DNA from 4 places in the Secundilactobacillus muriivasis genome. Region 2 is predicted to be linked to each of the others. Evidence: riboswitches for the same ligand, from Rfam matches in the RefSeq annotation. Region 2 holds a riboswitch; each other region holds the start of a gene.
The links. A riboswitch is a leader RNA that binds a small molecule or an ion and turns the genes downstream of it on or off. The one in region 2 is predicted to bind thiamine pyrophosphate.
Positions count from the first base shown of each region.

Region 1: it holds a riboswitch for thiamine pyrophosphate, as region 2 does, so the genes downstream of both, ACYVR3_RS12300 (ECF transporter S component) here and ACYVR3_RS00465 (ECF transporter S component) in region 2, are expected to answer to the same signal.
Region 3: it holds a riboswitch for thiamine pyrophosphate, as region 2 does, so the genes downstream of both, ACYVR3_RS11355 (acetylornithine deacetylase) here and ACYVR3_RS00465 (ECF transporter S component) in region 2, are expected to answer to the same signal.
Region 4: it holds a riboswitch for thiamine pyrophosphate, as region 2 does, so the genes downstream of both, tenA (thiaminase II) here and ACYVR3_RS00465 (ECF transporter S component) in region 2, are expected to answer to the same signal.

Region 1 is NZ_BAABMI010000055.1:6,943-14,573, reverse strand. Features, by position in the region: gene pyrF (orotidine-5'-phosphate decarboxylase) at 1-390, opposite strand, end outside; gene ACYVR3_RS12305 (MFS transporter) at 1,086-2,321, shown strand; TPP riboswitch at 2,540-2,629, shown strand; gene ACYVR3_RS12300 (ECF transporter S component) at 2,766-3,338, shown strand; gene ACYVR3_RS12295 (ABC transporter ATP-binding protein) at 3,356-4,810, shown strand; gene ACYVR3_RS12290 (energy-coupling factor transporter transmembrane component T family protein) at 4,807-5,463, shown strand; gene ACYVR3_RS12285 (hypothetical protein) at 5,534-5,884, shown strand; gene ACYVR3_RS12280 (hypothetical protein) at 5,980-6,573, opposite strand; gene ACYVR3_RS12275 (DegV family protein) at 6,904-7,631, opposite strand, start outside.
Region 2 is NZ_BAABMI010000003.1:61,574-69,204, forward strand. Features, by position in the region: gene ACYVR3_RS00450 (CDP-glycerol glycerophosphotransferase family protein) at 1-1,924, shown strand, start outside; gene ACYVR3_RS00455 (peptide chain release factor 3) at 2,086-3,654, shown strand; gene ACYVR3_RS00460 (YkoF family thiamine/hydroxymethylpyrimidine-binding protein) at 4,224-4,826, opposite strand; gene ACYVR3_RS00465 (ECF transporter S component) at 4,839-5,456, opposite strand; TPP riboswitch at 5,550-5,639, opposite strand; gene ACYVR3_RS00470 (C69 family dipeptidase) at 5,825-7,246, opposite strand; gene ACYVR3_RS00475 (FAD-dependent oxidoreductase) at 7,573-7,631, shown strand, end outside.
Region 3 is NZ_BAABMI010000046.1:27,641-35,271, reverse strand. Features, by position in the region: gene ACYVR3_RS11385 (dicarboxylate/amino acid:cation symporter) at 1-716, opposite strand, end outside; gene ACYVR3_RS11380 (M20 family metallo-hydrolase) at 756-1,982, opposite strand; gene ACYVR3_RS11375 (thiazole synthase) at 1,988-2,764, opposite strand; gene thiF (sulfur carrier protein ThiS adenylyltransferase ThiF) at 2,777-3,424, opposite strand; gene thiS (sulfur carrier protein ThiS) at 3,438-3,638, opposite strand; TPP riboswitch at 3,784-3,875, opposite strand; gene thiE (thiamine phosphate synthase) at 4,194-4,826, shown strand; TPP riboswitch at 4,838-4,938, shown strand; gene ACYVR3_RS11355 (acetylornithine deacetylase) at 4,977-6,287, shown strand; gene ACYVR3_RS11350 (ECF transporter S component) at 6,314-6,865, shown strand; partial or broken gene ACYVR3_RS11345 (flavodoxin family protein) at 7,027-7,631, opposite strand, start outside.
Region 4 is NZ_BAABMI010000033.1:41,801-49,431, forward strand. Features, by position in the region: gene ACYVR3_RS08820 (helix-turn-helix domain-containing protein) at 1-9, shown strand, start outside; gene ACYVR3_RS08825 (transaldolase) at 93-815, opposite strand; gene tkt (transketolase) at 842-2,830, opposite strand; gene ACYVR3_RS08835 (SDR family NAD(P)-dependent oxidoreductase) at 3,391-4,164, shown strand; TPP riboswitch at 4,210-4,306, shown strand; gene tenA (thiaminase II) at 4,367-5,026, shown strand; gene ACYVR3_RS08845 (GNAT family N-acetyltransferase) at 5,457-5,933, shown strand; gene ACYVR3_RS08850 (vitamin B12 independent methionine synthase) at 6,364-7,494, shown strand.

The sequences.
Region 1 (7,631 bases), on a different contig from region 2:
CTGTTCTTCGGAAGTCGAAGTCAATTGCGTGATTGCCAACAGCTTAGCTGGTTTCACGCCGGCCTTTTCACTTCCGCGTAACAAGCCCTGCTTAGCCCGGCGAATCATTTCAGCACCACCAGCGGCGTGAACGGTCACCATTGACACTTCTTGTTGCCCTAACTGATACATCGCTTGTTCAACCGTGTTTGGAATATCGTAGAGTTTCAAATCCAAAAAGACGTGGATGCCCCGTTTCCGCAATTCAGCTAGAATCTTAGGGCCTTCAAAGTAGAAGAGCTCCATCCCAACTTTTACAAATAAGTTCTCTTGGTGGTCAAATTGATCTAAAAACGTGAACACTTGCTCTTTATCTTCAAAATCTAACGCAATAATAATTGGCCGCACGATTCTCGTCACCTTTCTTTGCAATCAACCCGCTCAGTCATTTTCGTTTACCACCTGCGTAAAAAACCGTTCAGCTCACGGCTAAACGGTTCACTCGTCCCCACAAGAAGTGGCGGTTGGTCGTAAACTTATTAGTCTCTCTGGGCTAAGTTAAAGTTATCTATTTGACTTAAGCTTAACGCAGGGAGCGATTTGCGTCAAGTATGTTTTAAGGATGGGCTTACGCTTGTGTCCAGCGTAAGTGTGCGGAGCGAGGCGGTCGGAAGGCGGCGTGTAACGGCCTCTAAGGTAAACTACCGGGTTTTGGTAGTTTGGCTTAGAGGCCGTTACACATAGCCTTTTGCCTCGCGCAGCACCATTCGGCGTGGTGGCCAGAAAGCGCGTGGTTGACAAGTTTCTACAACTTCAGGAACCCTGGAAATAACAGCCAAAGTGGCGCCGAATTTTGTAACCTGAGAGCGCCGGTTTCATGCGGCTTTGGCGAGCGAAGCGACGATAAACAGCCAACACCCAAATCACACCCAACACTGTCACTGAACACAAACGTAAAGAAGTAACAAACCACTCACACAACATCAAACCTCAAAACTTCTGCTTGCATCGACTTCAAATCTATGGCAAAATACTCCCAACAACTACGGCACGAACCGTAAAAAATAACGCTTGCCTGTGAGCAAGCATTTTGGAGGAACTGAATAATGGAAACATCAACTGTACGCGACCACGCGTTAACAACCAACCAGAAGTGGACGATTGCGTCAACCTCGGCGGGCTTTGCACTAGAGAACATGGACGTTTTATTTCTCTCGTTTGCCCTATCATCGATCATCGCTGATTTACACATCAACGGTGCCGCAGCCGGATTGATTTCATCGATCACTAACTTAGGGATGTTAGCGGGTGGTATTTTGTTTGGCCTGATTGCCGACCGTTTCGGCCGGGTGCGGACCTTCTCCCACACCGTTTTCATTTTTGCTTTCGCCACTGCTGCCATGTATTTTGCTAGCAACATCACTTTGGTTTACATCTTCCGCTTCATCGCCGGCGTTGGGGCTGGTGGGGAATACGGCGTTGGGATTACGCTGATCGCTGAAAACTTTAATCGTAACAAAATCGGTAAAATGACGTCGATTGCAGCGATTGGCGGTCAAGTTGGGGCGATCCTCGCTGCCATCTGTGCCGCAATTATCTTACCAATGCTCGGCTGGCGTGCCCTCTTCGTCTTCGGCCTTGTGCCCGTTGGATTGACCTACTTCATCCGTCGCCACCTGCACGAAAGCGACGAATTCATCGCCGCTCGCAAAGCTGAAGTTGACCCCAAGAAAACGGTTCGCATCAGTGCCCTCTTCAAAACACCAGCCTTAGCTTACCAAACCGTTGCCTTAATGGTCATGGTGGTCGTTCAAATCGCCGGTTACTTCGGATTGATGAACTGGTTGCCTTCCATCATGCAACAAAAGCTTGGCTTGAGCGTTTCTGGCTCTTCCGTTTGGATGATTGCCACCATCGTTGGGATGAGTATCGGGATGATGACTTTCGGCAGCATCTTGGACTACTTCGGTCCACGGCGGGCGTTTGGTATCTTCCTGATTGCTTCAGCCATTGCAGTATTTGGCATCACCCTCGCCTTTAACCAAGTCACCTTGTTGATTGCCGGTGCCATTCTAGGCTTCTTCTCCAACGGGATGTTCGGCGGTTACGGTGCGGTCATCAGCCGCTTGTACCCGACTGAGATTCGCTCAACTGCCAACAACGTGATCGTCAACGTTGGTCGGGCCATCGGCGGATTCTCATCCGTTGCCATCGGTTTCCTGATGGACCACTACTCACTGATGGTCGTCATGGGCTTCCTCGCCGTGCTCTACCTAATCAGCTTCGTCACCATGCTGACGATTCCAAACTTAAAGCGGTTGGGACAGGTCAACGAAGCTTAGTGACGAACCGCTAAACTCACTGAATTCATCAAAATAAACACACGCCGTGGCGTTTAGCCTAGCGTGTGTTTTTAGTTTCACGAATAACCATCAATTGATCGTCCAGCCCACTGTCAATCACGCGCAAGTCCATGCTCGACTAATCCCGGTTTGGCACAGACCAATCAGAGATAATCATTGCAAAATACCCGGCTGGCGTGTAGACTTTAGAGTGAACTAAACGTTATCTGGGGTGCCTTTTGGCTGAGATACACCCATTGAACCTGATCTGGTTAGTACCAGCGAAGGGAGCATAATACTTTTTTAATCGCGATTAATTTAATCAAGCCAAAAGGACGAGCCAGAGATGAACTAACGTTTATCTCTGGCTCGTTTTGCGTCCGACGTTGACTTGATCACTCAACGTCACCGTTTAGGCCATATTATTGAAAGAAGGAATTATTCATGAAATATTCTAACGCATGGCATTTGCGCGACATTATCTTACTTGCATTGATCGCTATTTTCTTCGGGGTCATTTACTGGGTCATTGGACCGGTCTACAACATCTTGACCGTAGCTATGACGCCAATTGGCTTAGGACCCGCTGCCAACGACATCTTGATGGGCGTTTGGTGCATGGCCGGTCCACTGGCTGGTTACTTGTTCAAAAAAGTCGGTTCGGCAACCTTAGGTGAATTCTTGGGTTCCGTGGTTGAAATGTTTTTTGGCGGCCAATGGGGCGCTGCAACCATGATTTCCGGGGTCGTTCAAGGGGTCGCTTCCGAACTCGGCTTCGCCTTCACTGGCTACAAGCGTTACGACTGGTTCAGCCTGAACCTGAGTGTGTTGACCACCACCATCGTGACCTTCGCTTGGGACATGGCACGTAACGGTTACGCCGCCTACCACCTTGGTCTATTAGTGGCCCTCTTCGTCATTCGGTTAATTTCCATGTTTATTTTCGGCGGCTTGATTTCTAGAGCCATCGTTAACCTGCTCGACCGCACCCACTTGCTTCCACAAACTTCTCGTTAGAATTGAGGTCTCACACCATGGCAACCGTTTCTGTCAATCAACTTTCATTCGCATATCCGAGTAACGATGACGCCAGCGTTGACGCTCAGTTGACTCTGGATCAGCTTTCAGCGGAATTTCCAACGGGGCAGTTTTCACTGCTCACCGGCCCATCCGGTTCTGGCAAATCCACCCTGTTGAAACTCATCAGCGGTTTGTACCCCCAGTTTGCGGGGCATCAAGTAGCTGGCGAGATTACGCTGGACGGTCAACCGGTTGACCAAATCGACGCTGAGCACCGCGCAGCAATGGTCGCCATGATGTTTCAAAATCCCAATGAGCAATTCGCCATGGATACCGTGGAAAACGAACTGATTTTCACCTTGGAAAATCAACAAGTGGCTCCTAGTGAGATGTCCGCTCGGGTTGACCACGCCCTGGCCTACGTTGGTATTGACGATCTACGACACCGGCAACTAAACAGTTTATCTGGTGGTGAAAAGCAAAAGGTGGCGTTGGCAGTTATCGTGGTCATGGCCACCGATACGATTCTCTTGGACGAACCTTTCGCCAGTGTTGATCCGGATGCGCGGCAGGTGTTATTGGCGAAGTTATCTCAACTGCAACGCGAAGAACACAAGACGATCATCATTGCCGATCATGATTTGGAAGACTATGCACCATTGGTAGACCAAATGTACCTGCTAAACGCTGGTGGCACCGAACTCACCCATCTCAGTTCTACCGAGGCCAGTGACCGGTTGAACCAGTTTACCCGCGAAACCGTCACCGAAACGTCACTGGCACTGCCTAAGCCAGAAGATGAACAGGCTCTGATTACCCTTGACCATTTGCACCTGCAAGCTGGTGAACGGGTTTTGCTAGATCAACCCGATTTTAATTTCTACCAAAACCGTGTCACCCTACTGACAGGGCCAAACGGTTCTGGTAAATCAACGTTATTGACTGCGATTGCTAAATTACGACGCTACGATGGTTCCATCAAACTGGCGGATAAAGAAGTTAGCAAACTCCGCCCCAAGCCACTTTATCGGCAACTTGGCTTAGTCTTCCAAGATGCCAGTCAACAGTTTTTAAACGTGACCGTGGCAGAAGAACTCGACCTCTCCTTGAAGAATAGCCAGCAAGCCGACTACTTCCGGGACAAGCTTGACGGCTTTTTAACCGAGTTACACCTCGATGGCCTCCAAGAACAGGTCGTCTACTCACTAAGTGGCGGTCAAAAAAAGAAACTTCAAATTTTAGAAATGCTGATGATGGCCACGCCCGTCCTGTTATTTGACGAACCCTTTACCGGTCTGGACTTTACGTCACTTCAACAGATTCTTCAACTCATGAAACAGGTCGTTCGCGACTGCCACCAAACCTACATCATTGTCAGTCACCAACTATTCGGCATCGACACCCTAATCGACTACCACGTGGCGCTGGCGGATCAGCAACTTCAGTACGTTGGGAGGCTCGCACAATGAACCCGAGTTTAAAGTTTCTGTTAGCCGTGCTGATTGCACTGGAAATTTCATTTACCAACACTTGGATTGTTAACGTGGTGCTGGCAGCGATTGGTCTATTAACGATTCTGATTCACCGGACCCCTTGGAAACGAGTCGGCCTCTTACTGGTGACGCCGTTGATTCCAGCCGTTGCGTTAGCTGTGGCAATTCTGCTTCAATCCGACGCCGGCACCCACTTTGCGCTAGTCCTGTTCACCCGGATCTACGCCTACGTCTTCGTGGGTTCTGCCGCGACGTTAACGACGCCGATCGCCGACCTAATTATGTCGTTGGAACAAAACGCCCACCTGCCCAGTAAATTTGCCTACGGATTCTTAGGTGCTTTTAATCTATTACCGAAAATCGTTAGCGAAGTGAACATCATTCGGGCAGCTGGTAATATGCGAGGCCAAACGTTACATTTCTGGTCACCACAGCTCTACTTCAAAGCCATTTTGGCCTCGTTGAACTGGTCCGAAAACCTAGCGGAAGCCATGACATCACACGGATTTGTCGAAGGGGCGCCGCGAAGTTTCTACAGAACGGTTAGTGTGAGTTGGCGTGACTGGGCCATTTTAATTGGCAGTTTAATTCTTCTGCAAATTGCCCTCTTTGGGTTACACCTTTCCTAATCATTTTGTAATTTTTCATACCGCTTTTTTCAAGAAAGTTTTATAATATTGATTAAAGAAGGTGATTATCATGGAACGCAACTCACTCAAGTTTACGACCCTCTTCGGCATTGCGCTGATCGTCATTGGATTGCTGCTTGAACTCGGCGGGGTCTTCTACCATCCAGGTAGTCTTGAAAGCGCCGAGACTGTTTTCACAGGCGCCATTGCCATCAGCGTAGGTCATGCCTTTTACGGTCTTGATTCACTACCGTTGTCATTAGCACTCACTGCGATCAGTTCCATCGGAATCGGTTACTACGTCTTCGTTCAGACCACTGGCTGGCTCTGGACGATCATCGCCACCATTGCATTTTTCGCTTTTATCGTCGCCCTCTTTCAGCTTCGTGGCTCAATTCGTCATCGTCACGGCACTTGGTAGGACGTCGTTATCTGCGACTGCAAACCTCTTTAATGAAAACGGACCTAACTGCTTTGCCTGCGCAAAACTGCTAAGTCCGTTTTTAATTTGTTTTTTTATTGCGTCACTTTACCAACTACGTAGTAACTTGCGCCCCCATTATCTGAACGAAGTAGCTGTCCCTGCTGATTCGTTTGGAACCAAGCCACCGTTGGCGTCGTGCTTGGGTCCGCGCCCGCCGACTTCATGTTCGCCGACTGGTGATTTTCTTGAACCTGCACGGTATAAATACCGGGCTGGCCCTGACTGACCTGCATCAACAGATCCTGCCGAGCGTACTGACCACTCAACTGTTGGTAAACTTGGTTGAGGACGCTGGCTTGGCTGACGGTGCCGGTTGTGCTGGCACTCGACGATTTGGTAGTGTTCTTTTGGGCGCTATCTGCTGACTGACTCGAACTCGTTACAGCCGTTGACGCGGTTGATTGCGTTGCGCTAGTTGCATCGCTAGCACTAGTTGCTGCATCCGACTCACTGTTTGTTGACGCCGACGTTGACGAGTCACTTGACGATTGATCTGACTGCTTGACCTGTTTAGAGGACGCCGTTGACTCTGATTGTGACTGCGACTGTTTGTTCTGCCCACAGCCTCCTAAAACGCCTAACATTAATAGCGGTAATCCCCATTTAACGACCTGTTTGATGTGCATCAGCTCGTCCCCCTTTTTGACCGGTTTGATTACCTTTATTATAGCATAGCGGGTGGGGAAAATTTGGGGTTGTGGGTGTTGTTTTTGGTGGGCTGGGGGCAAGTTTTAGTTGGGCTAAAGGGGTGTTACTTTGGTAAGGATTGAAATGATTTCTTAACTTGTGATCAATTTGGATCTTACTTGAACCTCTAGGCTTTTATATAGCCTAAACGTGTCAAAAATCGCAGGACCCGGCCATATAAGACAACAAAAGCCTAGCTTTCAAGACCGGGAAGCTAGGCTTTTGTTGTCTTATATTCTGGGTCCTAACCGCGATTTTTGACACTCTCTCTAATCCGTATAAAACTCCACCGCCAACGCCCCAACACCCGTATGGGTACTAATAACGGGACCCGCTTCATGGATCGTAATCAGCGTGTTAGGTAGCGCTTCGTGGATTCGGTTGGCGATTTCGCTGGCTTGAGTCAGATTATCAACGTGGGTCAAGCCAACCTTCGCTGGTGATTCCATTTTGATTCGCTCAACTAATTCATCCAGTTGCTTATTCAAGAAGCGCTTGCCACGCCCCTTCGCCGCAACTTGGAGCTCGCCGTCCACCACTTCTGCCATCACTTTAATGTGCAACAGACTGGCGATACCACCAGCCGCCTTGCTAAGTCGGCCGCCTTTGACTAGGTTTTCCAACGTATTTAAGAACACGAAAATTTCGGTGTGCGACCGGTGCAAATCAATCGCTGCTAGAATGTTTTCCATTGGCGCACCGTTCTTCGCCAACTTAGCTGCGGTGATCACCTGAAAGGCCAGGCCGCGGTCGATCGATAATGTATCGATGACGGTGACCTTGGTATCAGTCATCTCAGCCGCTTGCCGGGCCGCGTTGACCGTGCCACTTAGAAAATGAGTTAGGTTCAAGCAAAGCACTTCATCGCCATTTTCACCCAAACGGTCAAATACTTCCAAAAATTGACCGATCGATGGTTGACTAGTCTTCGGCAGTTCATCATCGTTAGCCAAATGACTTAAAAATTGGGCATTAGTAATTTGAACACCGTCATTTA
Region 2 (7,631 bases):
GTTTCTTGAAACAACGAGTTTAGCGACCATTACGTTCCCAGTGACAAAGGTGATCGATAACAACCTTGTCCGGGTTCGCGTGGATCCAGAGCAACTTCAATTCAAAGCGTTTGATCAAAGTGAATTTACTTGGCAAATGTTTTTTGCCTTTGAAGCGAACTCAGAGCGGGTTATTCTGCAGGTTGAAAGTGAATATTTGAGTGATCGGCATCAGTTATCCTTGACGAGTTACTATCAATTTAACTCGGATTCTGAGGGCATGGCGACCTTTAACATTCACACGAAGCAGTCCGAAGATGAGTTTAGTATCAACTCGGTCAACTTGTTGAACGACCAGTTGCAGATTACCGGTTATAACCGGATCAACGGGCAACCAATCGTGGACCAAAAAGTGATTTTAAAGAGTCGTAATTCCGATGCTAACCTCTCTTACCCAACTGATAAGGGCAGTTTGCGGGGAATGTTTAACGTTTCGATTCCACTGTCTGATCTACCAACGGATTCCGTCGAAGATGTTTACATCCAGTACATGATCGGCACTCGTGAAATCAACCAACACTTGATTTTAGCGCGGTCGTTAGCAGGGCAAAATACCCAAGCAGTGTTACCCGGCGGTCGAATGGTGCTGATTGAAAAGAACTACCACAATGGCATCGTGATCAAAGAGTTCCCAGCACCATCATTTGGCGAAAAACTGGGTGCTGTACCCCAAAAGTTCCAGTCAGTATGGGGCTTGGGTAAAACCATCCAAGACAAGCTGAACCTGCAACGAATGCGGTGGTTATTCAAGTCTGGTCACCGACCATTTGAACAACCGACCATTGTGTTTGAAAGCTTTGGTGGTCGTCAGGTGAGTGATAGTCCGTACGCCATTTACCGGCTGTTTAGCGAACTATATCCTGGCTTTAACTTCGTTTGGTCAATTGATCGTAGCGTTAAAGGGTTCTGTAAAGCTAACAACATCCCTTACGTCATTCGGCGGACTTCCAAGTGGGTACGGACGTTAGAGAAATCCACCTACTGGATCAGTAACGCCCGCTTCCCAGCCTGGGTCAAGAAACCGAATTACGTGACTTACATTCAAACTTGGCACGGAACACCACTGAAGAAGTTGGGCTTAGACATTGAAAACGTGTCGATGCCGGGCACCACGACCAGCAAGTACCACGCGAACTTCGTTAAGGAAGCGAACCGTTGGGATGCACTGGTCTCACCAAATGATTATTCAACCCAAATCTTCCGGTCGGCCTTTGGGTTTAACAACCAGATTTTAAAGGTGGGGTATCCACGAAACGACGAACTCATTAATTCGTCGACAAGTGATATCGAAGAATTAAAGGTGAAGTTAGGCATTCCGTTAGATAAGAAGGTCGTTTTATACGCGCCAACTTATCGGGATAACCAATTCGCTGAAAAGGGTAAATACACCTTTGAATTGCCATTTAGCTTGGATGATTTCAAGCAACAGTTTGGTGAGGATACGGTTTTGATTTTACGGATGCACTACTTGATTGCTAACGCGTTAGACATTAGCGACTACACGGACTTCGTTTACGATTTCTCAAGTCATCCAGATATTTCAGACCTGTACCTCGTCTCAGATATGCTGATCACCGATTACTCATCCGTGTTCTTCGATTATGCCTACCTGAAGCGGCCAATTTTGTTCTATCCGTACGATTACCACTTGTACAAGGACGAATTGCGGGGCTTCTACCTGAACTACGAAAAGGACCTTCCAGGCGCCATTGCCAACAACGAGACCGAACTACTCGCTGGGGTGGCAGATTGCTTGAAGCAGCCTGATATGAGTAATGATAAGCAGTTTATGAAGTTCTACGACCGGTTCTGTGCGATCGATGATGGGCTAAGTTCCCTGAAGGTCGTCAACTACGTCGTGCACCAAATTGAAAAGAACGGTTAATGATACCGTAGTGAGATCCCAATGGTTAGTTGTTGATGACCAGTGGGATTTTTCGCTGTTACGTCGGTTAGTTTCTTACGGCGGTTAGCGACAAGCGATGGTTAATCGTGTTATACTAAAAAATAGCGTGATTTTGAACGATAGGTGAAAGGAACAACGATATGACATTATCCCAAGACGTCGCAACACGGCGCACATTTGCAATTATTTCTCACCCTGATGCTGGGAAAACCACCATTACCGAACAGTTATTGCTGTTTGGGGGCGTAGTTCGTCAAGCCGGAACGGTTAAGGCGAAGAAGAGTGGTAATTTTGCTAAATCCGATTGGATGGAAATTGAACAAAAACGTGGGATCTCGGTAACGAGTTCCGTGATGCAGTTTGACTACGAGGGGAAACGGATCAACATTCTGGACACCCCCGGACACGAAGATTTTTCTGAAGATACGTACCGGACGTTGATGGCCGTTGATTCAGCCGTCATGGTCATCGACTCTGCTAAGGGGATCGAACCCCAAACCAAAAAGCTGTTCCAAATCTGTAAGATGCGGGGCATTCCGATTTTTACCTTCATGAACAAGTTAGACCGTGATGGTCGCGATCCGTTGGACTTGATCGCCGAATTGGAAGAAGTTTTGGGCATCGAAGGTTACCCAATGAACTGGCCAATTGGGATGGGTAAGGAATTGAAGGGCTTGTACGACCGTTACCATAAACGGGTGGCCTTATTCCGGGCTGATTCTGATGAAACCACGTATTTGCCATTAGACGAAAATGGGGATATCAGCGATGATCAACCATTGAAGACCAACTCGTGGTACCAAGATGCGCGGGACAACATCGAGTTGATCGAAGACGCTGGAAACCAGTTTGACATGGATAAGATCGCCAGTGGGGATCAAACGCCAGTCTTCTTTGGGTCCGCTTTGGCGAACTTTGGGGTCAAGACGTTCTTGGAAACGTACCTCCAATTTGCGCCACAACCAGCAGCCCACCATACCCAAGAAGATGATGACGTTGAACCAACTGATGACCAGTTCTCAGGGTTTGTCTTCAAGATTCAAGCCAACATGGATCCGAAGCACCGTGACCGGATCGCCTTTGTGCGAATCTGTTCTGGGATGTTCAAACACGGGATGGATGTGACGTTGGGTCGGACGGGTAAAACCATGCGGCTATCCAACGTGACCCAGTTTATGGCGGACACCCGTGAAAACGTGGATACCGCCGTGGCAGGGGATATTATCGGCCTCTACGATACCGGTAACTACCAAATCGGTGATACGATCTACACTGGTAAGCACAAGCTTCAATTTGAAAAGTTACCACAATTTACGCCAGAACTGTTTGTGCGGGTCTCAGCGAAGAACGTGATGAAGCAAAAATCGTTCCACAAGGGAATCCAACAACTGGTTCAAGAAGGGGCCATTCAACTGTACACCTCTTATACGACCGGGGATTACATCCTTGGGGCCGTTGGGCAACTTCAATTTGAAGTGTTCCAGTTCCGGATGAAGAACGAATACAACTCGGACGTTGTCATGGAACCAATGGGCCACAAGATTGCTCGCTGGATCGATCCAGAACAACTGGACGAACGGATGTCATCAAGCCGAAACTTACTGGTCAAGGACTTGAACGAGGAACCACTGTTCTTGTTTGAAAACCAGTTTGCGGAACGTTGGTTTAAGGATAAGTATCCGGACGTGACGTTGACGGCGAAGTTGTAGTTTATCGATAGCTAATAGTTAAAAACGTGATCTGAAAGTCGATGATTGACTTTTAGATCACGTTTTTTGTTGTCGCTTGTGTCCAGCGTAAATGTGCGGAGCGAGACGGGTTGAGAGCGTAATGTAAGGGCACTCCGGTGAAAGCGCCCGGGTCTGGCGGTTTTATCGAAGTGCCCTTACATGCAGCTCTCAGTCTCGCGCAGCACCATTCGGCGTGGTGGCCAGAAAGCGCGTGGTTGACAAGTTTCTATAACTTCAGGAACCCTGGAAATAACAGTTTAAGTGGCGCCGAATTTTGTAGCCTCAACGAGCGCTTTTCAATGCGGCTTTGGTGAGCGAAGCGATGACAAACAGCCTACACCCAAATCGCACCCAAATCGCACCCAAATCGCACCCAAATCGCACCCAAATCGCACCCAAATCGCACCCAACACTTACGCTGGACATAAACGACAACAAAAAACGCAACAGGCATATGAACTAGCACTCGAAAATAAGCCGTCAGAGTTGAAAGTTATCAGCCTGTTACGTTTTTGTTGTTTATTGATAAATCACGCATTAGTGAAGCACTACTTGAGCGAAGGGCTATTCACCGAAATTGTGGCTTCAAGAACGTAGTGGCGAATGTGCTCATGCGCATAGGCCAAGGCATCATTGAAGTACTTGAACAGTTGATCAACCGTTCCGGTTAATTCAGTGGCGTAGTGCATGCTGGTGGGGTTGAGGCCTTGTTCTTTGGCAAGATCAACGATGGCGCCGATTTCGTTCATATAATCGTTATCACCAAAGGCGTAAAACGAGTATTTGCAATGAACGTTAAAGTTTTGAACTTGGCTTGCATCAACTAGGTCAACCACCTCAGCGTTCAAATAACGGTCAGCGTCGACGTCGCCGGGACACCCTTTGGAAAAGGTGAGTTCAAATACTTCGTGGACGTTTTCGCGATAAGAAAGCTGAGTCGCCGCTTTGACCACGTTGATCACGTTTTGTTGATTACCGCGGTATGTCGTACTGAATAGGTCAGTCTTGGACCAGACGGGTAGGGATTGCTGATTTAATTGATTAATTGCGGTTGTGATGATATCGACAAATTGGTCGCTCATCGGATAAATGCTAAGTTTGCAGCCGGTAATATCAATGGAACCGTCTAAATTACAAAGTGGTGCTGTCATTGGGAATACCTCCTAAACGTGTGCGCTAACTTGATCGACTTTGAGAACGTGAGCCCGCTTTAAAATGCGGTGAATCAATGTGACCAACCCAACTGAGAAAACAAGGTTGGAAACGAGGCGAGTTAAAAATAGAGCGGCCAACATTGGCAATGAGAACTTAATGTAGCCGTGAATAAAGAGTGCTGAAGCGAAGGTAATGATCGTCGAAAGAATGGCGGCAACGGTCAGTGATCGAACGTCAAAACGCCGGTATTTGAAACTTGCGAATCCCAGCTCGCTCCCCACACCTTGGAAAAAGCCTGCAACAAGGGCGATAATGCCGAATTGGCCGCCCGCAAAGCTTTCGACCAGAGCCCCAATCATTTCGCTTAACAGTGGTGCGCCTGGCAGTCGAACGATCATGTAGGCAAGTGGCCCACCCATGCACCATAGGCCAAAGAGAATTTCCCCAACAAACTGGCCCAAGCCAAGCGGGGTTAGGATGGCATAAACTAAGGTGTAGATCCAATCGGAAACCACAAACATGAGGCCGACAAAAATTGAAATAATTGCAACGGTGATGACATCTCGCAGATGCCAGTGAAATTGATGTTGAATCGTAATCATCTCCTTAAAGTTATCAGCGAACAAAAAAACAGCCCGCGATTAAAAATCGAGGCTGTTTGAGCAATTGAAACGGTTTCATCCATGATTAATCAACTAAAATAAGCTTATCGTTAGACGGTCGGTTTCAAGAGAACTCCCTTCGCTGGTATTAACCAGATCAGGTTCAGCGGGTGTAATCTCAGCACAACGGCACCCCGATTCTTGATTAAGTCTAGCGTACGAGGAAACCGGTTAAATGTCAAACAAAATTATGATTAATTCGATTAACGTCCGGTTATTTGGCCGATATAGTGAGGTTGATGGTTCAATAGTAAGGATAATCACGTCACTTGACGATAACTCAAAAACACCAGCATTCGCTGATTCCACGAATGCTGGTGTTTAGTCGTTCATTATAAATTCACATCCATATTAAACGTTAGCTTCGACAACGTTAAGCCTTGTTCGAATAACTGGTTGATCAATTGCGTCGTGCGTTCCTGAGTAGCGTCAGCAATCGCGCGATTTTGGGCTGTTAAATAAGCAGTCAATTCCGCGCCATCTAATTGCTTAGCTGCAGTATCCGTCGCCGCAACGTGAGCGGTGAAAGCCTGCTTTGAAGCGGTCAGAAAATCGATATCTGGTTGAATAAATTCAGCGTAGTGGGATTCAACCAAGACGGATAATTTCCGGTACAGCCAGTAGGCACTGACGTTATCGGCGTGCAGTGGCGTTGCGCTGTAGGTTGGGGCGGTGTCCGTTGCATTTGCAAAGAATGGAACAAACGGACTAAAGGCTGGAACGCCTAAACAAAGCCACATGATGGCCGACTGAGCAGCTGGCACGTCATTCCGGAGTTGAAGGACGTGGGAATTTTGGGTCCGGTTCATCGCAATTGGCCGGAACTTTGTTTTGAGCGCTTGTGGGCCGCGTCCCAGTGGATCATAGTCGGTTTCATTGTAGTGGGAGCCCAAGATAGCTGATACGTCATCAACGCTAATTTTACGGTTTGCATGGCAGATGAAGGGCAGGTCGGATGAATCGGGTTCCTGATGCACATCGGGAGTTAAATACCGTTGGCCGTACCAGACACGTGGGGTGTTGTAGTGGCGGTCCTTTTCGGTATCCGTTCCGAAAATTCGACGGAAGTTCCAAGTTGTTGGGTCCGGATTCAAGTGGTGCTCACTGACGAAGTCTTGAATGCCAGCTGACCACATAAATTGGTCAGGATCATCGAAATCTACGTTTTGAATGGCAACTTGATTGGCCGTCACAACGTAGGCATCGTCCGGAATGCGTTGGGCAACCCAGTGATGACCGGTAACGATTTCCATGTACCAAGCTTCATCGTGGTCGGCAAATAAAACGGCGTTGCCTTCAGGGGAACCGTATTGCTTGATCAAGTCACCAAGTACGCTAACGCCGTGGCGCGCAGATGTGATAACGGGAAGGACCATTGTTGGCATCGTGTCTTCAGCAAGACCATCCGGAACTAATGGATCAAAGGCCAGTGCTTTAGGGTTACCGTAAACACTTTCTGTGGCGCTCATAGCAACGTTATTAGCGTTAATGCCACTTTCTTCGTACAGGCCCTTTTCAGCGACTTCAACGTTGGGGGTTGCTTGGTAAGCCACACCGTTTTCAGGTAATGGGGCTTCAAAACCGTTTTGAGTCGATTTTAGAATTTCGTGTCGATCGTGAACCGCCTCATGCATGTAAAATCGTTGTGGCGTGAGGGGGTAAAAGGTATCGTCATTTCGGGCGATCATGACGGAACCATCGATACTAGCGGCTTTCCCAACTAGAATCGAGGTACAGGCTGAATGTGGTTGCATAACAAAACTTCCTTTATCGTTAAATTAACTCCTATGATAGCGTAGTTGCGTGAAAATTTGTGAAGAATTAGAAAAAATAAATCAGTGTTTGTCAGAAAAGCGCAAGCCAGTTACAAAGATTGCTTGCTCACTGAAAACTCGGTACACTTCAAGATTCTTGTGTCTCGAAGTAGTTATACCAATTGATTCAAACGCATTTACAACCGGGAAAAACTCGGGTAAAACAGTTTCACTTGTGAAAACGTTGACAAGTGATGATGGTTGTGTAAAATATAGTTGTGAACAAGTTAACGTTATAACCTGCACCCACATAGGAGGAATTTTTCATGAAAGTTGTTGTCATTGGTTGTACTCACGCTGGTACCTTTGCGACGAAACAAATTTT
Region 3 (7,631 bases), on a different contig from region 2:
AAACCCCGAATCAGACCAAATAACGGCACGTGGGCGTACCAACTGATGCCCAAGAAAAGCGCGGCGAGAAAGAGGCCAGTGCTGACGCCGTAAATCGCTAGGAATTTGATCAGTGGTAAAATGACACGAAGTCCATTGTCAGCAGTAACGCCGATCATCAATGCGCCGATCCCGATGGGGGCCGCCTTCATGACCAACATGACTAAGTTAACCGTTAACTGGTTAAGTTGTTTAACCAGGTTTAGCACACCATCGAACTGTTGGTGTTGATTGGCGTGGTTCAGGACAAGACCGAAGAGGAGTGCGAAGACAATGACTTGAATCACATCGCCCTTGGCTAGGGCGCTAAAAATGTTATCTGGGAAAAAGTTCAAAATCGTGGTTGCCCAGTCACCGCTGGCGGTTTGGACGGCACTTTTAGCATGAAGTTGACCAAGTTGAAGCCCACTACCGGGACGGAAGAGTAGTCCCATGCCCAAACCGATTGCCGCGGCAATCACAGTTGTTACGAAGAACCAAAGGGCGGTTTTACCGCCTAAGCGGGAAAGGGCTTTGTGATCGAGGCTACCGATGGCTTCAATCACGGCGCCAAAAATTAGGAATACAACGGACATCTGAATCAAGCGTAGAAAGATATCCCCAATGATTTTTAAACTAGCGAGCTGATGGCCGCCGACGATACCAAGCCCCATGCCGACGATCATGCCTAATGTAATTTGGGTTGTTAAGTTTAAACGTTTGATAGTAACTGCCTCCTAGTATGCTTGAGCGTGTAAGCTCGCAGTGAGTAACTTGATGCCGGTTTGAAGGTCCGCAAATTCGGTCCGTTCTTCTGGTGCATGGCTAATGCCGTTGATACTCGGCACAAATAACATCGTGGTGGGAACAAACTGACTCATGATCATACTATCGTGACCCGCGCCAGAGGCGAGTTGCATGCTGGTTAACCCAAGCTGATCAGCCAGCTTTTGATTGAGTTGACAAAGGTCATCAGCTAATTGAACGGGTCGGTCATGCACCCAACGGTCAACAGTGATGGTTAAGGTATGATCTGGGTGATTAGTGGTTAAATGAGTCAGCTGCATTTCGAACTGGTCCAAAATTCCATCAATGGTATGGCGACAGTCGATCGTAAAGGCGACCTGCCCGGGGATGACGTTGGCGGTATTTGGTGAAACGTCAAACTGGCCGACCGTAAACGTAAGCGTTGGACTCAGCGTTTTCGCAATCTGGGCAAGTTCATGAATCAGATTAACGGCCACCTGAAGGGCGTCGTGTCGCTGATCCATTGGGGTCGTTCCTGCGTGATTAGCGGTACCAGACACCGTTACGGTAAATCGGCGTTGACCAACGATGCCAGTCACTAACCCAATCTGAGCTTGATGTTGGACGAGACGCGGTCCCTGTTCAATGTGCAGTTCAGTAAAACTAGCCGGTAGTGCTGGTCGTTCGTGGCGGACGCCAGGCAACGTCAGCAATTGTTGAACCGCGGTTTGTCGAGCATCGTCAAAATTGATACCCGATGGATCCGTAATTGCGGTCGTTTCAGCTAAGCCGGTATAGTGTTTGGAGCCACTAAAAGTTGCCGGAAATCGGCTGCCTTCTTCTTCACTAAAGGAGATCAACCGAAGTGGTCGTTGGGGTTGCCCGTGAGTTTGTTGCAGGGTGGCAATCGCGTGAAGACCACCCAAAACACCGTAGAGACCATCGTAACGACCACCATTTGCCACCGTGTCCATGTGCGAACCAGTCGCAACTGCTGGGGCGTTCGTTTGACCCGGTAAGTCTAAGTAGACGGTTCCGTAGTCGTCAACGCGTACCTGCATCCCAATTGATTGGCCAAATTGAATCAACGCTTGTTGCGCTGCGACCCAGTTGGGGGTGTAGACCAGCCGGTTTTGCCCCGGTGTCGCGTCAGATAGGGCGTTGATTTGATCCATTTGATTGAGAAACGTCTGCCAATTAACCGTTAAAGGCGTCATCGTGATTACGACTTCTTACTAAGGCCGGTCAGAGGTGAGGACGCAACGGCACCGTGTTCGATCACGCGGCCAGGTTCAGCTAAAAAGGCTTTTCGGCCGGCGTCAACGGCAAGCTTAAAGGCTTCAGCCATCAGTGGAATGTTACCGGCAGTCGCCATTGACGTGTTGGCCATGATGGCATCGGCGCCCATTTCCATGGCTTCGGCAGCTTGGCTTGGACGACCGATTCCGGCATCAATGATGATTGGCACGTCGATTTCATCGATTAAAATCTGAATGAGATCCTTGGTTGCGAGACCTTTGTTCGTCCCGATTGGCGCGGCTAATGGCATGACCGTGGCAGCCCCGGCATCAACTAAGCGCTTGGCAACGTTTAAATCTGGCAGAACGTAAGGCATTACGATAAAGCCTTCTTTAGCCAGAACCTCAGTTGCTTTAACGGTTTCATCGTTATCGGGCATCAGGTATTTTTTATCCGGTACCACTTCCAATTTGATAAAGTTGCTGCCACTGAGTTCGCGGGCTAATCGGGCAGTTCGGATGGCTTCTTCAGCGTTAGTCGAACCTGACGTGTTGGGCAAGATCGTAATGCCTTCTGGAATGTAGTTGAGGATGTTTTCTTCGGCCGTGTTGGTCCGGCGAAGTGCCATGGTAATAATTTGCGCGTTGGCGTTTTTGATTGCTGAATCAATGAGTTCGTACGAATATTTACCAGATCCTAAAATAAAGCGTGAGGTAAAGGTGTGACCCGCAATGGTAAGTACATCAGTTTCAGTTGTCATGTGAATGACCTCCTAGATAGTTGAGTGACCTAAAATCAATCGGGTAATCATGTTAGCTTCGTGACCGGCGGCAATCATGACGCGTGGCGCCATTAAGCCTTCGGCACCGGTTGACGTGTTATCGCCAGCAATGTAGACGTTTGGACGAACCTGTTTGGTAGTGATGCTGTTCGAACTATGAACACCAGCCATCCCAGTTGCCATCACGATTGGCTTATGTGGGAAGAACTCACTGGCCGCATCCAGCAACATCGCTTTAGCGGCGGGGTTGTCAAATGCCTCGCAGATGATGTCGCAATCGGCAAATAAATCGGCCACGTTGTCGTGCGTAATCTCAACGATGGCGGTATCGATGGTCACGAAAGGGTTAAATTCCTGCAGGTTTTGCTTGAGTGCCGTCACTTTATCCATGCCAACTTGACTTAACTTGTACTGTTGGCGATTGAGGTTGCTGAGTTCGACGGCATCAAAATCAATTAACGTGAGGTGGCCGACGCCGATTCGAGCAAGCGCAATGGCAATGTTAGACCCCAGACCGCCAGCGCCAGCGATAGTCACGTGTGCCGCGCTAAGCTTTTCGGTTGAGTCGGCCACGTTGCGGGCCTTCATGCCGGTATAAACGTCGTTAATGTCGAGTCCCTGAAGTTGTGGTTGTGTCATGTAATGGGGCCTCCTAACGACCGCCGCCGACAAACGAGATCAATTCTAGTTTGTCGTCCGGTTGGATCTGAGTGGTTTCAAATTGTGGTCGGTGTAAAATCTCACCGTTTAATTCCACCACGATGTTGTCAACTGGTGCTTGTCGACCAGTTAAGAATGCGAAGACGGTTTGACCAGCTGCTTGTTGCGCTGGTTCGCCATTGACCATAACCATAAAAAAAGCCCCTTTCTTAGTAGTTTAGCTACCGAGAAAGGGGTGCGGTCAACTTGATGGGGTGCGTCAGTCACACCCTCCGTCAACTAAAAAAGCCCTTCCAAGTTGACGGAGGAAGGACTTCGGGCGGGGTTAAGTGCCGCCATCAAATTTAAGTCAGTCTTCCTTCGGTAGTACAAACTACATCAGGTTCGATGGGTATCATCTCAGCCGTTACCGGCACCCCAGACGAACTATTCCATTTTTTGAGAATTGTGAGTCGCGTTGGACTCAATACGTTATTTATAAGCAATTTCTTGGTGATTGTCAAGCAGTCCGAACAATTCGGTACAAAATAATTGGTTCGTTAAGTAATTTAGGCTGGTTACCGATTGAATGCGCAAACATCAGGAAAAACTAACCGAAAAATAAAAAAATTACCCTGAAATTGCCGATGATTCAAGGAAAACGACAATTTCAACGAGTAATGGTACTGTACAACCAGATTTGAATCAGGTACACTAACCGTGATTTAAGTTAGAAATTGGCTTAGACCAGTTTGAGGAGGCGAATAAGATGGCGATTAAACGGCCATTGTACTTAGTGACGGATCGGTTGGACTTGACCAACGCGGCATTTTTAGCGCGCATCAAAGTAGCATGTCAGGGTGGTGTTGATCTTGTTCAGTTACGCGAAAAGACCCTGTCAAGTCGTGACTATTATGAATTAGCACAGCAGGTGAAGACCATTACCGATCAGTTCAAGGTGCCGCTATTGATCGATGATCGACTTGATATTGCATTAGCGGTGCAGGCAGCCGGGGTGCATTTAGGTCAAAAAGATCTGCCTGTCGCAGTTGCTCGGCAGTTGTTGGGGCCGGATGCCATTATCGGGGCAACGACCAAGACGTTGGCGCAGGCTCAAACGGCGGTAAGCGAAGGGGCAGATTACTTAGGGGTTGGCGCAATTTTTCCAACCACGACCCACGTTGAAACCGTTCAAACCAGCGTTGAGACGTTGACGGCCATTAAAAAGGCGGTGCCGATTCCGGTATACGCGATTGGTGGGTTGAATGCAACGAACGTTGACGCGGTCAAACCGGCGGCGGTCGATGGTGTCGCAGTGGTTTCCGCCATTATGAAGGCGGATGACCCATTCAGTGCAACACAGCAGTTACGGCAACGGGTGATTGACGTTACCCAAAAATAAACATCACAATTAAAAAAAGCTAGGGGTGCTCGAACTGAGCTGAGATGGCAATGCCAGACCCTTTGAACCTGATAGAGTTAGGACTCGCGGAGGAAAGCTGATCACACGCACGTTGACTAACTCTTGAAGACCCTTCAGGAGCTTTTTTTATTGGTCAAACGAAAGGAAGCGGGTTGGATGGTAGCAACGCAAACGGTAAAAGATACGCTTATGGCGGCAATTGATGCCCAACAAGCGGAGTTGGTCGCACAGTTAAAAACGTTAGTGGCGTTTAAAACGGTTTCCCCACCAGCGAGAAATACCGCACCGTTACAGACGCAATTGGCTCAGCAGTTAACTGAATTAGGATTTCAGGTCAAGCAACAGGCATTTCAGACGACGGATCAACTGGTGTCAGCAACGTTGCCGGGGAACGATGGCCAGCAAGGGCATAGTTTATTACTCAACGGCCACGTGGATGTGGCAACGGTGACGGATGCGGATCGTTGGCAAACGGATCCGTTTGAGCTGGTGCAACAAGGTGATCGCTTAGTGGGGCGTGGCTCAAGTGATATGAAGGGTGCCATGGCGTGCTATTTATATTTGTTTAAGTTACTTAAACAGTTTGAAGTTCCACTGGCTGGTGATTTAAAATTTCAATCAGTCGTGGGTGAAGAGGCCGGCGAAGCCGGAACCAAGACGTTACTGGAACAGGGCGAACGAGCCGATTTTGCGATTGTGGGCGATACCAGTAACCTGAAGTTTCAGGGTCAGGGTGGTGTGATCACTGGTTGGATCACGTTGCGCAGTCCACACACCTACCATGATGGCAATCGGGTCAACATGCTTCGAGCTGGTGGTGGGTTGAAAGCAGCCAGCATGGTTGAGAAAATGCCCGTTGTGATCACGGCGCTTCAAAAGCTGGAACACTATTGGGCGGTCACGAAACAGTATCCTGGTTTCCCAGCTGGTACGGATACAATCAATCCAGCGTACATCGAAGGTGGCATTCACCCAGCCTTTGTGGCCAATGAATGTCGGTTGTGGATTACCGTCCACTACTACCCAAATGAAACGGCGGCGCAAGTGACAAAAGAAATTGAAGCTCAGGTAACTGCGGCGACTCAAGCTGATCCGTGGCTCAAAGACTGTCCACCCATTTTTAGCTGGGGTGGGGACTCGATGTTGGTGGACAAGGGTGAAGTCTTTCCGCCGTTAACCATTGACGAAACGTCATCGGCAATTCAACAATTGCGTCAGGCACATGAGGCCGAATTGGGTCAACAACCTGAAACTGAAATGTCAACATCGGTGACGGATGGTGGCTGGTTCGAGGCGTATGATATTCCGGCAGTTACTTACGGGCCTGGGGAGATGTTGATGGCGCATAGCGATAACGAATCAGTGTCGTTAAATCAGTTAATTGCATATACCAAAATCATTGCTAACTTTGTTTTAGATTGGTGTCAAATTGGCGACTAATTAACATACGAAAGGGTGTTTTCCAAGTGAAAAAACAATTCCATCTTCAAGATATTATTCTGATTGCGATGATTGCCATCATCTTTGGGGCCATTTTTGTCGGTACGGATTATCTGTACAATATTCTATTCGTGGCGGTCGGTCCGTTTGCCAACGAAATTCTTTTTGGTCTCTGGATTATGGCGGGACCACTGGCCATTTACCTGACCCGAATTCCGGGTTCGGCCATTGTTGGGGAAGTGCTTGGTGCGGCTGCTGAGGTAATTTTTGGAGGTACTTTTGGTATTTCAGCATTACTATCAGGCATCGTTCAAGGCGTCGGGAGTGAATTAGGATTTACGGTTTACCGGTATCGGCGTTGGGACTGGGTCAGTTTATTAACGTCTTCAGTGACCACGACGATTGTTGCGTTTGGCTATGAACTATTTCGGTTAGGGTACGTGCACTATTCACTTGGCATGATTGCGGCGTTATTTACCGTTCGATTGGTGTCGGTGATCTTCTTCGGTACCATTATGGTTCGGAGCATCTTCGGATTACTCGACCGGGCGCATGCGTTACGACATGTTCACTCGTAATGCTGGTTAATTAGTTATTGTACACAACAAATGACCTTAAAAATCATTGATTGGCGTTGAACTAATCGATAACGTTTAAGGTCATTTTGTTTGTGTCGAAATTGCCGAATTGAACAGTTGAGTACGAATGGCACTGAATTAATAACTGCTGTATACAAGAATCAATGACGGCGGTGCTTAACGACAGTAAAAAAGTGCAATATTATCGCTAATAAACCATAGAAAATGATCACAAAGCTACCGTAAATCAGCCAAAAATTGGTTGTGGTAATGACGTGAAATAACAGTTGAAGCCCCATCGTGATTAAGGCCATGATGGCAACCATGAGAAATAATTGCAGGTAGCGGCGCATTCCTGAAGCTTGGCGGGTGGAACGGTTGTCATGTGCTGCGTATTGGTTAAGACGATTTCATAAATCTTGATTAACCCGGCCGTCGTCATGATTTTGTCGAGCGTTCGAAAAGTTGGATCGGTCACGCCGGTCAATAAGTTCGTTGGGGTGTTGGCGTAACAACTGGTAATACTGAGGTAGTGTTTATGTTCAAACCGGTCAGGATGCGGATCACCACGAGTGTCAAACCGAACCAGTCGTCCTCGAAGACAATCCAGGCAATTTTTCATACTGCCAGCTAAGCCACCCCAATAAGTTGGTGCGGCCAGAACCCAAACGTCACTGGCAAGTAACTTGTCGGTTAATTCATCCAGCACCGGATCAGGTTGGTGTGGTTGGTCAGGGTGAAACGGATAGTCATCGAGAAAAATGGT
Region 4 (7,631 bases), on a different contig from region 2:
ACGGATTAAGGACGACTATTCAGGGGACGATAAAGCGCACCACAGATGCCATGAATTAGGCATCCGTGGTGCGCTTTAATTAGGAGTTGAAGTTAGTCTAAAATATTCAGCCCAGTCGCCTTAATATCAGCTTCAAAGCCCTTAACGGTATTCATCGTCACTTCATCGCCAGTTTGACCAAACTTAGAGACTAACTTAGCGATAATGGTCGGTGGAACGGTGATGATGTCCACACCCTCTTGTTCAGCCTGGATGATGTTGTAAATCTCCCGGGTACTTGCCCAGAGGAGTTCAACTTCGTCGCGACCAGCGGTTAATTTCACGCTCTCACGGACGAATGACATTGGGTCAGCACCGGTATCGGCAACCCGGCCCACAAAAATCGAAACGATACTTGGAGTGCCAGGGGCGATGGCAGCAACACTTTCCTTCACTTGGTCAACGGTGGCGATTGCCGTGATGTTGACTTGGATGCCAGCAGCGGTCAAATCGCTGATCAATCCAGCGGTTGATTTGCCGTCAGTTGTGCGGATCGGTACCTTCACGTAAACGTTAGGGCCGAGGTCGTGCAACAACTTGGCTTCTTTAGCCATGGTGTCGAAGTCGTTACTGAAAACTTCGAAGGAGATCGATTCGTCAGGGAAGGTTGCGACAGCCTTCTTCGCGAATTCGAGGTAGTTCGTCACGCCAGCCTTCTTTAACAGGCTAGGGTTAGTGGTAAAGCCGGTAACAAATGCATTTTGGTTGATGGCCTGCATATCTTTTAAATCAGCACCATCGGAGTAGATTTTAGTTTTGAACGTTGGAGTAGCCAATGTTAATTCACCTCATCAAGTTTAGTTTATAAATCCAAGTAAGCATCCCGAACGGCGTCAGCGGTAATGCCGAACTGTTCGATGATTTGGTCTGGGTTCCCAGACTCGCCGTAACGGTTGTTGATCCCGATGGCCTTGCCATCCAAACCAACGTAGCGTTCCCAGCCAAAGGTCGTACCCATTTCGATGGAGACCCGCTTGGTGACGCTGGCAGGTAAGACCTGTTCGCGGTACTCGGCTGGTTGTGAATCGAAGAGTTCGAAACATGGGAGGGAGACAACGGAAACGTCGTGGCCAGCCTCACGGAGCTTGGCTTGGGCGTCCATTGCGGCCTTCACTTCGGAACCAGTGGCAATCAAGATGCCTTCTGGCTTGTCGGCGTGGGCTGGTGATAAGACGTAGCCGCCGCGGCAAACGCCTTCGTCAGCTAAGTTTTCGGTTTCTGGCAAAGTTGGCAAGTTTTGACGGGTCAGCACTAACAGGGTTGGTGTGTGCGCTGAAGCTAAGGCTGCCTTCCAAGCCGCCGTCGTTTCGTTGATGTCAGCGGGCCGGATCACGTTAATGTTTGGCATTGCCCGGAAGCCCATCAGTTGTTCGATCGGTTCGTGGGTTGGGCCGTCTTCACCGACTGCGACAGAGTCGTGGGTGAAAATGTAGGTTGCGGGGATCTTTTGGATCGCCGCTAACCGAATCGCTGCCCGCATGTAATCGGAGAAGACGAAGAAGGTACTACCAAATGCATGGATGCCACCGTGCAAAATCATGCCGTTAACGGCAGCGGCTTCAGCGAATTCACGCACCCCGAACCAGATGTTTTTACCCAGTGGGTTGTCGGCTTCGTAAGCGTCGGCAGCCTTAACGTTAGTCTTGTTAGATGCAAACAAATCAGCTGAACCACCCCAGAAACTAGGAAGTTGTTCAGAAAGGGCTTGAATGACCCGTTGGCTGGTGTTACGGCCAGATTCGGATTCACCCACGTGACTGACGGGTAAGTCGAGTTCGGCGTGAACGGGTTTGAAGCCGGTTAAGAATTTATCAGCCAGTTCAGGGAATTGAACGGCATAAGCTTCAAACAAGGCGTTCCACTTTTCTTCAGTCGCGATGCCACGGGCCCGAACGTTTTCGTCAAAGCCGTCTTGCACGTCTGAAGGAATTTCGAATGGCTCGTAGTCCCAGTGAAGGTTTTCGCGGGCGTACGACATGTGAGCGGAGCCAAGTGGCTTCCCGTGAACGGCGTTGGTCCCAGCGTCTGGGGCACCGTAGCCAATCACCGTCTTGATATCGATCAAGGTTGGTTGGTCGGTATGTTGCTTAGCGTATTCGATAGCGGCGCTGATTTCAGCCACATCGTTACCGTCAGCCACGTGCAACACTTGCCAGTCGTAAGCTTCGAACCGCTTGGTGATGTCTTCGGTAAAGGCCATATCGGTTGGACCATCCAACGACACACTGTTGTCATCGTATAAGACGATCAGTTTACCAAGCTTCAAGTGTCCAGCAAGACTAGCAGCTTCGTGCGAAATGCCTTCCATCAGGTCACCATCACCGGCTAACGCATAGGTGTAGTGATCCATAATGTTGAAGCCAGGTTGGTTGTATTGGGCAGCTAAATGGTTTTCAGCCATTGCCATCCCGACAGCCATCCCAAAGCCTTGGCCAAGGGGACCAGTCGTTGCTTCAACGCCGTCAACCACCCCGTATTCAGGGTGACCAGGGGTTTTACTGCCTAATTGACGGAATTGCTTCAAATCGTCAATGGTCAGCTGGAAACCTGACAGGTGTAACAGACTGTAAAGCAAAGCGGAACCGTGGCCGGCAGAGAGAATAAAGCGGTCGCGGTTGACCCATTTTTGGTCAGTTGGGTTAATGTTTAAATGTTTAGTCCATAAAGTATAAGCCATTGGCGCTGCGCCTAATGGGAGACCAGGGTGGCCAGAGTTAGCCTTCTCAATCATATCGACACTCAAGAATCTTAAGGCGTTGATTGATCTTTGGTCTAGGTTACTATTTTGCATGTCATCACGCTCCTATGTCCGAAAATATAAGGTATTAAACCGATTCTGTCAACTCGTTAGCCCGGGAATGGTATAGCTGAAACTTATGATTGTTTCAGGCTAATTCCAACAAATTAAATCGGCTTGAAAGCGCGTTACCATTGGTTTTTCCGGGAAGAAGCACCTGAGGATGGTAACGAACTGAAAATTAAAGGACGTTGATTGGAATATTGAAATAATGATCATTTCAATGCGTGATGCGAAGCAAGTTAAATAAATTGAGAATCAAAAATGAGTACCTTGAAAAAATATGAAAGCAAGTTTCATAAGGGAATGGTGGCGCGAAATTCAGGAATGCACCAATCGTTTTCAAATTTGTTTCAAGAAACCTCCAAAAATTAAAGGGAATTTAATGTAATTTTTTGAAAAGGTTAATCTTATGATACTCGATTGATTGCTAAAAAGCGAGGTTCTAGCTGAATTATTTTGCAACTTCTAAAATTGTTTGGGTACGCTGCTGGTTCTGAATTCGCGAAAGGGTTAAAATTTGAGGTGAAAACAATCGATGAGGAGGACTTCAAATGACGACGTTTGATCGAAATAGTTTTTCGCTGAACGGTAAGGTGGCGTTGATCACGGGTGGCGCCCGCGGATTGGGTCAGTTTTATTCCGAGGCACTCTCGCTTTATGGGGCAGATATTTTCGTGGTGAGTGCGTCCCAGAATGGTTGGGATGACACCCGACAAAAGGTTGAGCAAAATGGTCAGCAGATTGGGTTCTTACAGCAAGACATTACGGATCCGGCCGCTGCCGACCGCATCGTGGCCGCTGTTTTGGCTCAGTTTGGCCACTTGGATATTTTAGTGAACAACGCGGGCATCCAGATTCGAAACGACGTGCTCGACTTCAACGATGAAGACTGGCAAAAAGTGATCGACGTAAACTTGAACGGGTTGTACTACTTGTCTCACGCGGCCGCCAAGGTGATGGTCAAGCAACAACACGGTAAGATTATTAACATCGGGTCGATGCAGTCGTACCGGGCAGGTAAGCGAATTTTTCCATATGCCGCTAGTAAGCACGCTGTGTTAGGACTAACGCGGGCCTATGCGGATGCCTTAGCGCCAGACCATATTCAAGTGAACGGAATTGCGCCGGGATATATCAAAACGGATATGACCACGGCGCTACAAAATGATCCTGTCCGTGGTCCTGAAATTCAAGGGCACATTCCATCGGGTGATTGGGGCACACCAGACCAATTGATGGGGCCGATGGTCTTCTTAGCGAGTGCAGCCTCGGATTACGTGACTGGCGTGATGTTGCCGGTTGATGGTGGGTATTTGCTACGTTAGACGACGCTTGCGAAACTTGTGCTATAATGACAACAGAACTTAATTTAAATTAACTAGGGGCGCAATTTGCTGAGACGGTGTCGAGCCGAACCCTTTGAACCTGTGAGCTAACCCTCGCGTAGGAAAGTTAATGTGACTTGCTAACTAACTGCCGACTGGGGATGACTCCGGTCGGCTTTTTTGCGCTTGAGGAGGACCTATTTTGACAACCTTTACAGATCAGATCCATACGGCGGCAGCCCCATTGTGGCAGAAGAGTTTTGACCATCCGTTCATTCACCAGTTGAGTGCGGGGAGCTTACCCAGTGAGGTATTTCGGTACTATTTGATTCAAGACCGGTACTATTTGAGCGAGTTTGGTAAGTTGCACGAACAGATTGCCGATCAATTAACGGATGACAAGGCCAAGGCCTTCTTGATGGCCGGTGCACAGGGCTTAAAAGACGGCGAAATTGCTGTACGTGAGGGTTTCTTTGAGCAACTCAACATTACTGATGACGAATTAGCACACACACCAATCGCGCCAACGGCGTACAACTACGTCAACCACATGTACGCGGAACTTTACCGGGGCACGACAGCCCAAGCGATTGCGGGTTTGTTGCCATGCTATTGGCTCTATAACCAAATTGGCCAGCAACTAGTCGCGCAAGGCTCACCAAAAGAGCTGTACCAACGGTGGATCGAAACGTACGATAGCGATACCTATACGGATAGCGTCAACCAAATGATCGCGCTGACAAACCAAGCAGCCGAACAAGCGGATGACGACACGCGCGCGAAGATGCAGACGTCCTTTGTGCGGAGTAGTGCGTATGAGTTGGCGTTTTGGCAGATGGCGTTGGATGAGCAAAAGTGGTAGAGCGTGAAAAAATCGGTTAAAGTGTGGCGTATAAGGGCGCCCAAGCAATATCAGCCGGTCCTTGGCTGGTATTGCTTGGGCGCCCTTATACATAACACTTTGATTTTTTTCACGCATTTCGGCGTGGTGGCCGAAAAACACAACTGCTGACAAACTTCACAAAATAAGCAAAATCTGAGAAATCCAAGCCCAAACAGAGCCGAAACCAACGCTGCCAGAAAGCACGTCGCCAGTATCACAAGGTCGTGACCAAGACGCGCTCATACCTAACGCACTACCAGAACGTACCGGAAAATACGCCACAATCAATCTAAAACCGCTAACCCCAATCTCGTTCAACCACTACTTTCTAATTTTCCCCAGCCCCTTGCACAACCCCCAACACACCAGTACAATAACTCAAAAGCAACCACGAAAGCAGATGGAAATAATGGAAATTCGAGAAATCACCCCACAAGACGACGCCCAAATGGCGCACATTCTCCGGACTTGTCTGGAACAGCTTCACCTCAACCTCCCGCACACAGCCTACTACGACCCATTTGTTGACCACTTAAGCGAGTGGTACGCCAAGACCCCGGATGCCAAATACTTCGTGGCCCTAGCAGATGACGGTCGGGTAGTCGGCGGCTGCGGTGTTGGCCCAATTGCACCAGAAGAAGGCATCGCGGAGTTACAGAAACTTTACGTTGATCCTGAATACCGGCACCACGGTACGGCAACCCAGTTATTGCCACCGTGTTTTGCCTTTGCAAAACAGCATTATCAAAAGCTCTATCTGGAGACCTTTGATACGATGTTGGCAGCTAATCAGTTGTACCTGAAAGTGGGCTTTGAACAGCTCGACAAACCGTTACCACAATCAGAACACGGGGCATGTAACGTTTGGTATCTGATGAATCTTTGAAACCGAGCAAAGCGTTGCTAGTCGTGAGTTAGGGTAGCGGTGTCAGGTGAGTATTTTTAGCGAAACTGAAAATTAAATTTGACAACTGCTCATAATCAGACTATATTTGTCATTAAATTTTAATTCGTCAAATTAAAAACTTTGAAGAGAAGAGCGTCAGTTGCGCGTCTGCAGAGAACTCCGGTTGGTGGGAAGGAGTCGTCGTTACGCTGACAAAGATGAACTCTGAGTAGTTGATGATTGGTCCGTGGGGCTGGTCATTCGGTGGCAACCGTTACGTGTTCGGGACGCGCTTGCGTCTCGATGAGGTGCGAGTGATCGCACACAGTAAGGGTGGTACCGCGCATTGTCGCCCCTTGTCGTAGAGACAGGGGGCGGCTTTTTTTATTCTTAGCAATCTTTGACGTTAACTTCCAGGAGGCAATTCAATATGACTGAAACTACTTTAACCCAATACCCAAACCGTTACGATGTCGTTGGCAGCTTATTACGGCCAGCAGATTTAAAACAGGCCCACAAGGATTTAGCAGCTGGCAAAATCACTGCCGCTGAACTCACTGAGATTCAACGTAAGGAAACGAAGCGGATCGTTGAAAAGCAAGTTGCGTTAGGTTTTAAGGACGTGACTGACGGTGAATTTAACCGCAGTTGGTGGCACTTAGACTTCTTGTGGAACTTGACCGGGGTCGATAAATACGATTACCACAAGAGCTACAAGTTCAAGGGCGACACAACGCGGACCGATAACGTTGAAATTACTGGTAAAGTTGCCGCTAACCCGGATCACCCATTCTACGACAGCTTCAAGTACCTGCAAGCAATCACGCCAGCTGACGTGCGCGTCAAGCAAACCATTCCATCACCAACGATGTTATTCCGTGACAATCGGAGTGACCGTTGGAACGAATTTTACGAAACTTGGGATGCTTACTTGGCAGACGTTGCGCAAGCTTACCACGATACGGCCTTGCACTTCTACGACCTCGGCTGTCGTTACCTTCAAATCGATGACACGACTTGGGCCTTCTTGATCAGCAAGTTAAACGAAACCAAGGACCAAGCGGATGAACATGCTAAATACGTGAAGTTAGCTGAAGATGGCGTTCGGGTGATCAACGCCTTCTTGAAGGGCTTGCCTGAAGACTTGACTGTCGCAACCCACATCTGTCGTGGGAACTTTAAGTCAACCTACCTGTTCTCTGGTAGCTACGATGATGTGGCTGACTATTTGGGTCAATTGAACTACGACGGCCTCTTCTTGGAATACGACAACGAACGGGCTGGGAGCTTTGCGCCACTAGCACGGATTTGGAACAACGCGCCAAAGAAGCGGTTGGTACTGGGCTTGATCACTTCAAAATTCCCAGAATTAGAGGATAAGGACGCTGTGATTGCGCGCATCCAAGACGCCGCTAAGGTTGTGCCACTTGAAAACTTGGCACTATCAACGCAATGTGGTTTTGCGTCAACTGAAGAAGGTAACCAGTTAACGGAAGACCAACAATGGGCTAAGTTAACCTTGGTAAAAGAAATTGCCGAAACAGTTTGGCCAGAAGCCTAACTATAATATAGAAGATTAAATTGAGACGATTCCCGGCAAGTGTCAGTTAAACTGAACACGAAAGCGGGAATCGTCTTTATTTCGGCTTTGAGATTCCGCTAAATTTCCGGTAAGATAGATAGCAGACTAAAGAAGTG